One region of the Cobetia sp. Ld8 genome, then DNA from elsewhere that is predicted to be linked to it. Evidence: predicted binding sites of a transcription regulator. Region 1 holds the regulator's gene; the other holds the start of a gene.
What was found. The regulator PhoB, encoded in region 1, activates phosphate uptake and scavenging genes when phosphate is short. The targets are predictions, from matches to a motif close to TGTCATANNNNTGTCANA.
Positions count from the first base shown of each region.

Region 2: ACJJV2_RS15150 (CYTH domain-containing protein) is a predicted target of PhoB. The motif match lies at 1,414-1,431, and genes of this name have one in related genera.

Region 1 covers NZ_JBISHF010000009.1:283,619-289,508, reverse strand. The annotation lists gene ACJJV2_RS17485 (NAD(P)/FAD-dependent oxidoreductase) at 1-89, opposite strand, end outside; gene ACJJV2_RS17480 (chorismate--pyruvate lyase family protein) at 408-986, shown strand; gene ubiA (4-hydroxybenzoate octaprenyltransferase) at 1,041-1,931, shown strand; gene phoB (phosphate regulon transcriptional regulator PhoB) at 2,155-2,844, shown strand; gene phoR (phosphate regulon sensor histidine kinase PhoR) at 2,852-4,174, shown strand; gene cysZ (sulfate transporter CysZ) at 4,361-5,089, opposite strand; gene phoU (phosphate signaling complex protein PhoU) at 5,286-5,890, opposite strand, start outside.
Region 2 covers NZ_JBISHF010000008.1:1,015,885-1,020,545, forward strand. The annotation lists gene ACJJV2_RS15140 (inorganic phosphate transporter) at 1-441, opposite strand, end outside; gene ACJJV2_RS15145 (TIGR00153 family protein) at 482-1,162, opposite strand; gene ACJJV2_RS15150 (CYTH domain-containing protein) at 1,638-2,648, shown strand; gene ACJJV2_RS15155 (ion transporter) at 2,800-3,861, shown strand; gene ACJJV2_RS15160 (L-threonylcarbamoyladenylate synthase) at 4,006-4,629, opposite strand.

The DNA of each region.
Region 1 (5,890 bases):
CTGTCCTTGTCACGCGCACGCAGCGCGCGCGCCAGACCAATGCCCGCCATGCCGGTACCAATGATGACAAGGGTGCGAGGGTCGCGCATGGCACCATCTCCTGAGATCGATCCGAGGGGAGCGCTGATGAAAGAGCGCCAGCAGCGTCCGTCATGAACGCCGATGAATGCGCCCAGCATACCAGCCCGCCAGCAGTGCAGGCATGCCTGAGCGGGAGGCCTTGCCGCCCGGCCATGCTAGACTCGCCATTTCGTCATCCTGACAGGGAATTCACCGTGGTCCGATGCCCAGCAGGCGAGCCTCATCGCGCAGCGCTCACGCCACAGACCTCCACCTGTGAGGCGCCTCATTCGTCAACCGAGACTCTATGCCAGCCTGCGCCTCGCTGGCCTTTGCCCACGCGCGTCATGGCCACTGCTTCGGCGGCGGTGCGCCGTCATTGGCAGCCGGCTGCCGCGCTGCAGGGTGTCATGCCGGCCGGCTGGTGGGCGTGGCTCTCCTCGTCGGACTCGCTGACCCAGCGTCTTGCCAGCGCCATGCAGCAGCAGGATGAACGCGATGGCCAGCCAATCCAGGGCCTGCGCGTGCGCCTGCTGCTGCAGGACACCGGCCCCGCGCGGCTGGATGAGGCACGCCTGCTGGGCATCGGCCCACGCCGGCATGTCTGGCGACGCGAAGTGGCGCTCTGTCATGGCGATACGCCATGGGTGATCGCACGCTCGCTGGCGGCGCTGGACCTGGCCCACGGTCATCGCCTCTCGACGCTGGGTGAGCGCTCGCTGGGCCATTGGCTGTTTCGCCAGCCCGACCTGACCCGCAGCGCCATCGATGTCAGCCGTGCCCCGCTGGTGCTTTCGAGTCCCAGGCCGCTGGCCCGCACCACCAGTCGGTGGATGCGCCGCTCGATGTTCTCGCATGGTCGCTTCAAGGTGCTGGTGCAGGAGGGCTTCACGCCGGCCTTCCAGCACGCGCTGCAGCTGGCCTGAGCCTGGCCACGTTTCTCTCTTCCCTTGCCCACTACCACCCGCCCAGGAGCCCCGATGACCGCGTCATCCACTTCCGCCGCTTCGCGTCCTTCCAGACTGGCCGACTACCTCGCCCTGACACGGCTGGACCGCCCCATCGGCACCTGGCTGCTGATGTGGCCGACCCTGTGGGCACTGTGGCTGGCGGCAGATGGCATTCCCGAGCGCACGACCCTGCTGATCTTCATCGCCGGGGTCTATCTGATGCGCGCCGCCGGCTGCGTGATCAACGACTACGCCGACCGCCATTGGGACAAGCATGTCGAGCGCACGCGTGACCGACCGCTGACCTCGGGTCGCATCTCGGAGCACGAGGCGCTGACGCTGTTCGGGGGGCTGGTCGCGGCCGCCTTCGTGCTGGTGTGCTTCACCAATCTGACCACGGTGCTGCTGTCGATCATCGCCGTGCTGCTGGCGGCCAGCTACCCGTTCATGAAGCGCTTCCATCATCTGCCCCAGGTGGTGCTGGGCGCCGCCTTCGGCTGGGCGATTCCGATGGCCTTCGCCGCGACGCTGGAGGAGGTGCCGACCTACGGCTGGTGGCTGTTCGCGGCCAACTTGATGTGGACGGTGGCTTACGACACCGCCTACGCGATGGTCGATCGCAACGACGACCTCAAGGTGGGCATCAAGTCCACCGCCGTGCTGTTCGGGCGTGCCGACAAGCTGATGATCGGCCTGTTGCAGCTGGGCATGCTGGCGGTGTTGATCGGCATCGGCCTGCACCTGGCGCTGGGCATCTTCTACTGGCTGGGGCTGGCTGCCGCCGCCGTCACCTTCGTCTGGCAGCAACGTCTGATCCGGGAGCGTGAGCGTGCGCCCTGCTTCCAGGCCTTCCTCAACAATCATTGGACGGGTCTGCTGATCTTCGCCGGTATCGCCCTGGCGACCTGGCCGATGAGCTGACGCCTGCATAAACATTAGTATTATTTAATTCAAAGCAACCCCTGCCCTCTATTGCTTCCCAGCCCACGGTTCATGCCTGCCTGCCGCGCCTCCAAGGCGGCTGGCAGGCTTGCGTGCAAGCTGCCATGCTGGCAGTTGTCATCTCGCTGTCATATAAGCGGGTTGTAATCGTCATCGACTTGTCATTCTGGCGCGTGCGCCGACTGCTGCATGGGATCTAGCGATGAGCTCCAAGACCGTACTGATTGTCGACGATGAATCCTCGATTCGCGAGATGATCGCCGTTGCCCTCGAAATGGCGGATTACCGCGTGCTGGAGGCAGACAATGCCCAGGACGCCCACGCCATCGTCGTCGATGAAAAGCCCGATCTGCTGTTGCTGGACTGGATGATGCCGGGCACCAGTGGCCTGGAGCTCGCGCGGCGTCTCAAGCGTGACGAGACCACCTCGGAGCTGCCGATCATCCTGTTGACTGCCAAGGGCGAGGAAGACAACAAGATTCAAGGCCTGGAAGCCGGTGCCGACGACTACATCACCAAGCCCTTCTCGCCGCGCGAGCTGGTCGCCCGTCTCAAGGCCGTGCTGCGTCGCACCACTCCCAAGGGGGTCGAGGAGGCGGTGGAAGTCGAAGGCCTGATGCTCGACCCGGCCAGCCACCGCGTCACCGCCCACGGCAACTCGCTGGATGTCGGCCCGACCGAATATCGCCTGCTGCAGTTCTTCATGACGCATCAGGAGCGTGCCTACACGCGCAGCCAGCTGCTCGATCAGGTATGGGGCGGCAACGTCTATGTCGAGGAGCGCACCGTGGACGTGCACATCCGTCGCCTGCGCAAGGCGCTGGGCACAGGCCATCAGCATCTGATCCAGACCGTCCGCGGCACCGGTTACCGCTTTAGCGCTCAGGCCTGAGGGATTCATGCGCTATTGGACCAACGAGCTATGGCGCCTCGGCTACCTTGCCGGTGGCTTCGGCCTGATCGGTGGCCTGCTGGGCCATCTGGGCTGGGGCCTGGCGCTGGGTCTTTCGCTGTATCTGTTCGTCCATCTCAAGCACTTGAAGAGCCTCTACACCTGGCTGATCACCAATCCCCATGAAGAGCCGCCGCCCGGCGATGGCGTCTGGGGAGACCTGCTCGATCGTCTCTACCGCTACCAGAAGGGCCAGCGTCAGGCTCAGGAGCGACTGCGCAGCATCCTCAACCGTATCCAGGAATCCTCCGAGGCCATGCGCGACGGCCTGGTGATGCTGGACAACCACGGTGACATGGAATGGTGGAACAGCGCTGCCGAGCAGCTGGTCGGTCTCAAGGCCAGCCACGACCGCGGTCAGCACATCACCAACTATCTGCGTGACCCCGTCTTCATCGACTACTTCAATCGGCTGGCCTACCGCGAGCCGCTGACGCTCCAGTCGCCGCTATCTGACAACCTGACGCTGCAGATCTCCATCACCCTGTTCGGTGACAACGAGCGCCTGGTCATGCTGCGTGACGTCACCCGCCTCTATCGTCTTGAAGAGATGCGCCGCGACTTCGTGGCCAATGTCTCCCATGAGCTGCGCACGCCGCTGACGGTACTGGCCGGCTATCTCGAGACCTACTCCGATTACGCCGATGACCTGCCACCGCGCTGGCAGCGTGGACTGGGCCAGATGCAGAGCCAGACCGACCGCATGCAGCACCTGGTCGAGGACCTGCTGACCCTGTCACGCCTGGAAACCGACGAGCTGTCCGACAATGGTCGCTGCATCGACATGAGTGCCCTGCTCGGCCATATCCGCGACGACGCCGAAGGCCTGTCCCAGGGGCGCCACACCTTCTCCATCGAGGCCGATGCCAGCCTGTCACTGCGCGGTGAGGAGCAGGAGCTGCGCAGCGCGATCTCGAATCTGGTCTTCAATGCGGTGCGCTACACCCCCGAAGACTGTCATATCACCCTGCGCTGGAAGGCGGATGACCAGGGCCTGCTGGTCGAGGTGGAAGATGACGGGGACGGCATCGACCCGGTGCACCTGCCGCGCCTGACCGAGCGCTTCTACCGCATCGACAAGGACCGCAGCACCGCCACGGGAGGCACCGGCCTCGGGCTCGCCATCGTCAAGCATGTGCTGATTCGTCATCAGGGCCATCTGGAGATCGACAGCCACCCCGGCGAGGGTGCGCGCTTCCGCTGTCACTTCCCCGACGAGCGCGCCTGTCAGGCGAGCGCTCCCCAGGCCAGCAGTGCGCTAGCCCAGTGATGGGCTGATTCAGTGATGATCTGCCCCGGACGCCAGCCCAACGCAGAACGCCCCGCAGCCACCTCGTAAGGAGGCGACTGCGGGGCGTTTCGTTTGGTCAATCAGACGACGCTGCGGCTATTTCAGCGACGTGCCAACTTAGAGACGTGCCAACTTAGCGACGAGTCAGTTCAGCGACAGGCTGTCTCAACGACGCGGTGCCGGCAACTGACGGTAGTGGCTCTGCCACATCAATACCGCCCCGGCGACGGCGCCCGGGATGAACAGCAGATTGGCCAGCGGCACCAGCGTCATGACGAACACCGCGGCGCCGAAGGTCAGTGAGGGCCACCAGCGCGCCTTGAGGCGCTGCTTCATGTCACCGAAGCTGACCTGATGGTTGTCCATCGGGTAGTCGAGATACTGGATCGACATGCTCCAGGCCGAGAACAGTCCCCACAACAGCGGCGAGAGCAGGTTCAGGCCCGGGATGAAGCCGATGATGAACAGCGCGATCATGCGCGGGATGAAGTAGCCCAGCTTGGCCATTTCACGCCCCAGCGAGTCGACGCCGATCTTCATCAGGCCACGGTCATCATCGATCAGGGTGCCATCCAGACGATGCTCGACCTTCTCGGCCAGAATGCCGTAGAAGGGCGCGGCGATCAGGTTGGTCACCAGGCTGAAGGTGAAGAACACCACCAGCAACAGACTCACTACCAGCACCGGCCAGATCAACCAGCTGAGCCACTCCAGCCAGGCCGGCACCTTGAGCATCCAGTAATCGATCCAGCCACCGAACTGGTTGAACAATACCCACAGCGTGATGCTGTAGAGCACCAGGTTGATCGCCAGCGGTACGAATACGAAGCGGCGCAGCCCGGGGGTATAGACCATGCGGGTCCCGCGGACCAGCGCCGATACGGCATCAATCATGCGACGTCCTCGTCATCTCAAAAGAACCGGCCAGCCAGCGGGCTGACCGGAGCCACACCCTAGCACTCCCGCCTGCGCGGCGCAGCTGTCGGCCGCCTGACACCGCTCGCGCTCCCACGACGCAATCGCCCCGCGACCTGCCGGTGGGCAGGTGCGGGGCGAAAGACGCTACACAGGGGCAGGGAAGCGCGTCAGCTCACTTCTTGTCCAGGTCCTGCGGCTTCAGGTCATGGGTATCGGTGTGACGCACATCCACGCCCTTGACCAGGAAGATGACGTACTCGGCCAGGTTGTCGGCGTGGTCACCGATGCGCTCCAGCGCACGCAGAATCCACATCACGTTGAGCACCGGGGTGATCTGGCGCGCGTCTTCCATCATGAAAGTCATCAGCGAGCGCATCGCGCTCTGATATTCCAGATCCACCGAGGCGTCTTCACGCAGCACCTTGAGGGCAAGGTCGGTATCGAAGCGCGCGAAGGCCGTCAGGGAGTCACGCACCATGCTGCGCACGTGCTGGCTGAGATGACGCACCTCGACCATGCCACGCGGGCTCTGGCCGTTCTCGACCAGCGAGATGGCGTTGCGTGCGATCTTGCTCGATTCATCACCGATACGCTCGAGATCGGAGGTGGCGCGGATGACGGCCAGCACCAGGCGCAGGTCGGAGGCCGCCGGCTGACGGCGGGCCAGCACCCGGGTGCACTCGTCATCGATCTTGAGCTGCATGTCGTTGACAGCCTTGTCGTTGTCGCGCACCCGCGTGGCGGTTTCACTGTCGCCTTCCAGCAATGCCGTGACGG
Region 2 (4,661 bases), on a different contig from region 1:
GGCCGCGATCTGACCGACCTTGGTCCATTCGACGGCATCCACGCCCAGACCCGCAGCGGAGAAGCCGACGATGGCGCCGACGATGGAGTGGGTGGTCGAGACCGGCCAGCCCTTCATGGAAGCGATCAGCAGCCAGATACCGGCGGCCAGCAGCGAGGCCAGCATGCCGTAGACCAGGAACTGCGGATTCTCGATCAGCAGTGACGGGTCGATGATGCCCTTGCGGATGGTGTCAGTCACCTCACCACCGGCAAGCCAGGCACCGAGGAATTCGAAGATCACGGCGATGATGATCGCCTGCTTGATGGTGATCGCCTTGGAACCTACCGAGGTTCCCATGGCATTGGCGACGTCATTCGCACCCACACCCCATGCCATGAAGAAACCGAACAGACAGGCAAGAATGACGAGCACATCGCCGTATTGAGCAATGATGGACATAGAAGACTCTTGGACAGATGGCAGGACGTCCTGATGGCGCTCAGCGCGCCATCAGGATCTGCAGTCGGGTACCGACCTTTTCCGCTTGGTCAGCCACATCGCCGACCCAATCGATGATCTTGTAGAGGAAGATCACATCGACGGGCGGGAGACTGGCTTCCAGCGAGAACAGGGTCTGGCGGATGGCGATCTGCTGTTCGTCAGACTGCTTCTCGAGCTCATGCAGCTCGTTGATCAGCTTGTCGACCAGCTCGCTCATGTTGCGCCCGAAACCGGACTCGACGAGGTCTTCCAGTTCACCCAACGCACGACGCGCCTGGCAGACCGATTCGACCGCAGTCTTGAGATACTCACGCATGGCGGGCACCAGTGCGGTGGGTATCTGCATATGACGACCCAGCATGATCCCGGCGATGTCCTTGGTGACATTCGCGATGGAATCCTGGACATGGATCAGCTCGAGAAGGTCGGAGCGCGAGACCGGCAGGAACAGCGAGTTGGGCAGGTTGAGACGCAGCTGCGTCTTCAACTCGTCCGCTTCACGCTCCAGACCACTGATGGTCTTGCGAATGCTGGCTGCCTGCTCCCAATCACCCTGCTCGCAGGCGTCGAAGAAGGTCAGCAAGTGCTGGGCGCACTCGTCGGTCTTGATGATGTGGGTGTGCAGCGCCTTGAAAGGCGAGCGCCCGAACATCGAAGAGAAAGGGTTGGTCGTTACCATAGTGGCCGTCGGCGTTAAGGATTGACGCGCGGAGTGTAGCAAAGCCTTTGTGACGATCACATAACTTTCATCGTAACGTCATGATACCGCCTTGCTGTTGTCATTTACGCAACAACAGCGGCAGTTCGGGGGAACACGAAGGATTCCAGAAGAGAGATTGTCATGTAGCGGCAGGACCCGTGGTCGCTGGCTTTATCCACTGTTCGTAATATAACCAAGGACGTGACGACAGGCAATTGCTGTCACTTCAATGTCATCATGCTGTCATATAAGTGTGATTCGGCCGACAGGCCGATATCCCGCATGCCCTTCCGCCCTCCCCGAGCTTGCCTTGCCGCGGGCCAGGCGCGAGCATGAGACACACGAGCCTTCACCACCATGCACCACGCTTGCCGGAGGCTCTGCGGTCCTGGCGCCGCTGTCATCCTCATCCGTCAGCATCTGTCTTCTTTCATCCGTACAGGGAGTGCCCATCATGGCGCAGGAAATCGAACTCAAACTGGCACTGTCTCAACCCGTCATTGATCGCGATGCCATTCTGGAGACACTGGCGAGCATTGCAGAACTGGCAATGGTCGCCCCCAGGCGGCGCTGGCTGGCCAACACCTACTTCGACACCCCCGAGCATGCGCTGGAGCGCGCGCGCATGGCGCTGCGTCTGCGCCAGAGCGGTGAGGATGCCGACAGCACGGGTGCCCTGCGCCAGACGCTCAAGACCAGCGGCGAGAGCCATGGCGGGCTGCATTCACGCGGCGAATGGGAGTGGGAGCTGCCCGAGGGCCAGACCGGTCTCGACCTCGACGGCCTGCGTAACCTGCCGCCCTTGCAGGCGCTGGAAGACGGCGCCCGCGAGCAGCTGCTGAGTGCACTCGCGCCCAGCTTCAGCACCGATTTCGAGCGTCATGCCTGGCAGATCGACGTCAAGGCGACACGCAGCGACGAGAATGTGAGCGACGAGCAGGTCACCGTCGGCGTCGAGATGGCGCTGGACCTGGGCGCGGTGAAGGCCAGTGGTCGCGAAGTGGCCATCCAGGAAATCGAGCTCGAGCTGACCGGCGGCGAAGGACTCGCCCCCGAGGTGAGAGAAGGCGTGCTCTGGCAGCTGGCGGATTCACTGGCCAGCCGCCTGCCACTGCGCCCGGCAGATGCCAGCAAGGCCAAGCGCGGTGCGGCGCTGCGGGATGGCGAATGGCATGAGAAGACGCTGGATACCGCAGACCCCGGCGCGCTGCTGTCCGCCGCCATCGATGCGCTCGATGCCCACGCCGACCGTCAGGCGAAAGACGACCTCAAGTGGCACGCGCATGCGCTGGCCGCCCTGTCGGCCCTCGCATCACGGCTGGCCGCCAGCCAGCATCCCGGCCATATCCACGCGGTGGCGCTGGTCGAGGCGCTGGAAAGCAGCGACGGCGACGCCTCACAGGACTGGGCGACTCGCGACTTCGGCCAGCACAGCCTGTCACTGCTCGCGACGCTGCGCGGCTGAATCTCAGCACGACACTGACTGCCCAGCCGCCAGGCGCTAGACCACTGGCTGATGGACAACGGCCGGGCAGTCACTGAAGGTCACACACTGAGACATCCCCGATACGCCCTGACATTCATCCGGCGTCGTCACGCCCGTCAAGGAAGCCTGCATGCCTGAACGCCAGGGCCCTGCCAATGAATATGGCAGCACGCCGCAAAGCCCCCCAGCGACACCCTCGCACCCCAGCGACTACGAGCCCGCGACGGGCCGCCTGCGCGCGCGGCTGTTCCACTGGATCTTCGAATCCGATACCAAGGCGGCCAAGGCCTTCGATATCGGCCTGATCCTGATGATCTTCGCCAGTGTCGCCGTGGTGATGCTCGACAGCGTACCCTCGCTCAATGCGCAATACGGCGAGCTGTTCCGCATCATGGAGTGGGGCTTCACGATCATCTTCACGCTGGAATACGCCGTCCGCCTCTACTGCCTGAAGCATCCCGGCACCTGGGCCAAGGGCTTCTACGGCGTGCTCGACCTGCTGTCGATCGCGCCCACCTGGCTGTCGCTGCTGATTCCGGGCGCCCAGGCCCTGCTGGTGGTACGCGTGCTGCGTGTGCTGCGCCTGTTCCGCGTGCTGCGCCTGATGGCCTTCGTCGGCGAGGGCCGCATGCTGGTCGAGGCCATGACGCGCAGCCGGCGCAAGATCCTGCTGTTCTTCATCACCGTGCTCAGCATCGTCACGGTGTTCGGCGCCCTGATCTATCTGATCGAGCCGCCCGAGGCCGGCTTCACCTCCATCCCCAAGGCGCTCTACTGGGGCGTGGTGACGCTGACGACGGTGGGCTACGGCGACATCGCGCCCATCACGCCACTGGGGCAGTTCATCTCGGCGCTGATGATGATTCTCGGCTACTCGATTCTCGCCGTGCCCACCGGGGTGTTCTCGGCCGAGGTCCTCAACGGCCTGCGCATGCAGCAGACCAGCGACGAAGCCTGCCCGGGCTGTGGTCGTGAAGGCCATGATCGCAACGCCAAGTACTGCAAGTTCTGCGGCACCTGGCTGGACGAGGACACCCGCGACCCGCGCGAGCCGGAACCGGAACCGGAGCCGGAATCTGAGCCTGAACCTGAGACAGAGTCCGAGTCCGAATCTGAAGCTGATGCAGAGACGCCATCGGGGGATGAGACCGCCTCCCCAGGCGACGATCCCCCTGACCGCGACCGCAGTTGACGAAGCCGAGAATCACTCAGCACACGACCACTCCTCGGAAATGACAACGCCTCGGAAATGACAACGCCCCCGCGACCGCAAGGTCCGGGGGCGTCTTCGTATGGCAAGGCGATGTCAGCGCCGTGAAGCGCTACGCTGTCGCGATCACTCGACGAAGCTCGAGATATCGCCACGTCCTTCGCGCACGATCACCGGCGGCAGCTCGCGCAGGTCCACCACACTGGTGGTCTCGAAGCTGCAGGCGCCGCCGTCGATGACCAGATCCAGCGCATGTCCGAAGCGCTCGCGAATCTCTTCGGCGTCCGTCATCGGCAGCTCCTCGCCCGGCGGAATCAGCGTCACGCTCATCAGCGGTTCGCGATGGGTTTCCAGCAGGGCGTGGGTGATGGCGTGGTCTGGCACGCGCACGCCGATGGAGCGGCGCTTGGGGTGCAGCAGCAGGCGCGGCACTTCGGAAGTCGCCTGCAGGATGAAGGTATAGGCGCCGGGCGTGTGACTCTTGAGCAGGCGGAAGATGGCGTTGTCGACCTTGGCGTAGGTGCCGATTTCCGACAGGTCAGAACACACCAGGGTGAAGTTGTGCTTGTCGTCCAGCTGACGCAGGCGCTTGATGCGCTCGATGGCCTTCTTCTCGCCCAGATGACAGCCCAGCGCGTAGCCGGAGTCGGTCGGATAGGCAATCACGCCACCCTGCTGGATGATGGCGACGGCCTGATCGATGAGGCGTTTCTGGGGATTTTCGGGATGAATCTGGAAGAACTGTCCCATGCGGTGCTCCTTGCGTCTGGGCGCCAGCCCGG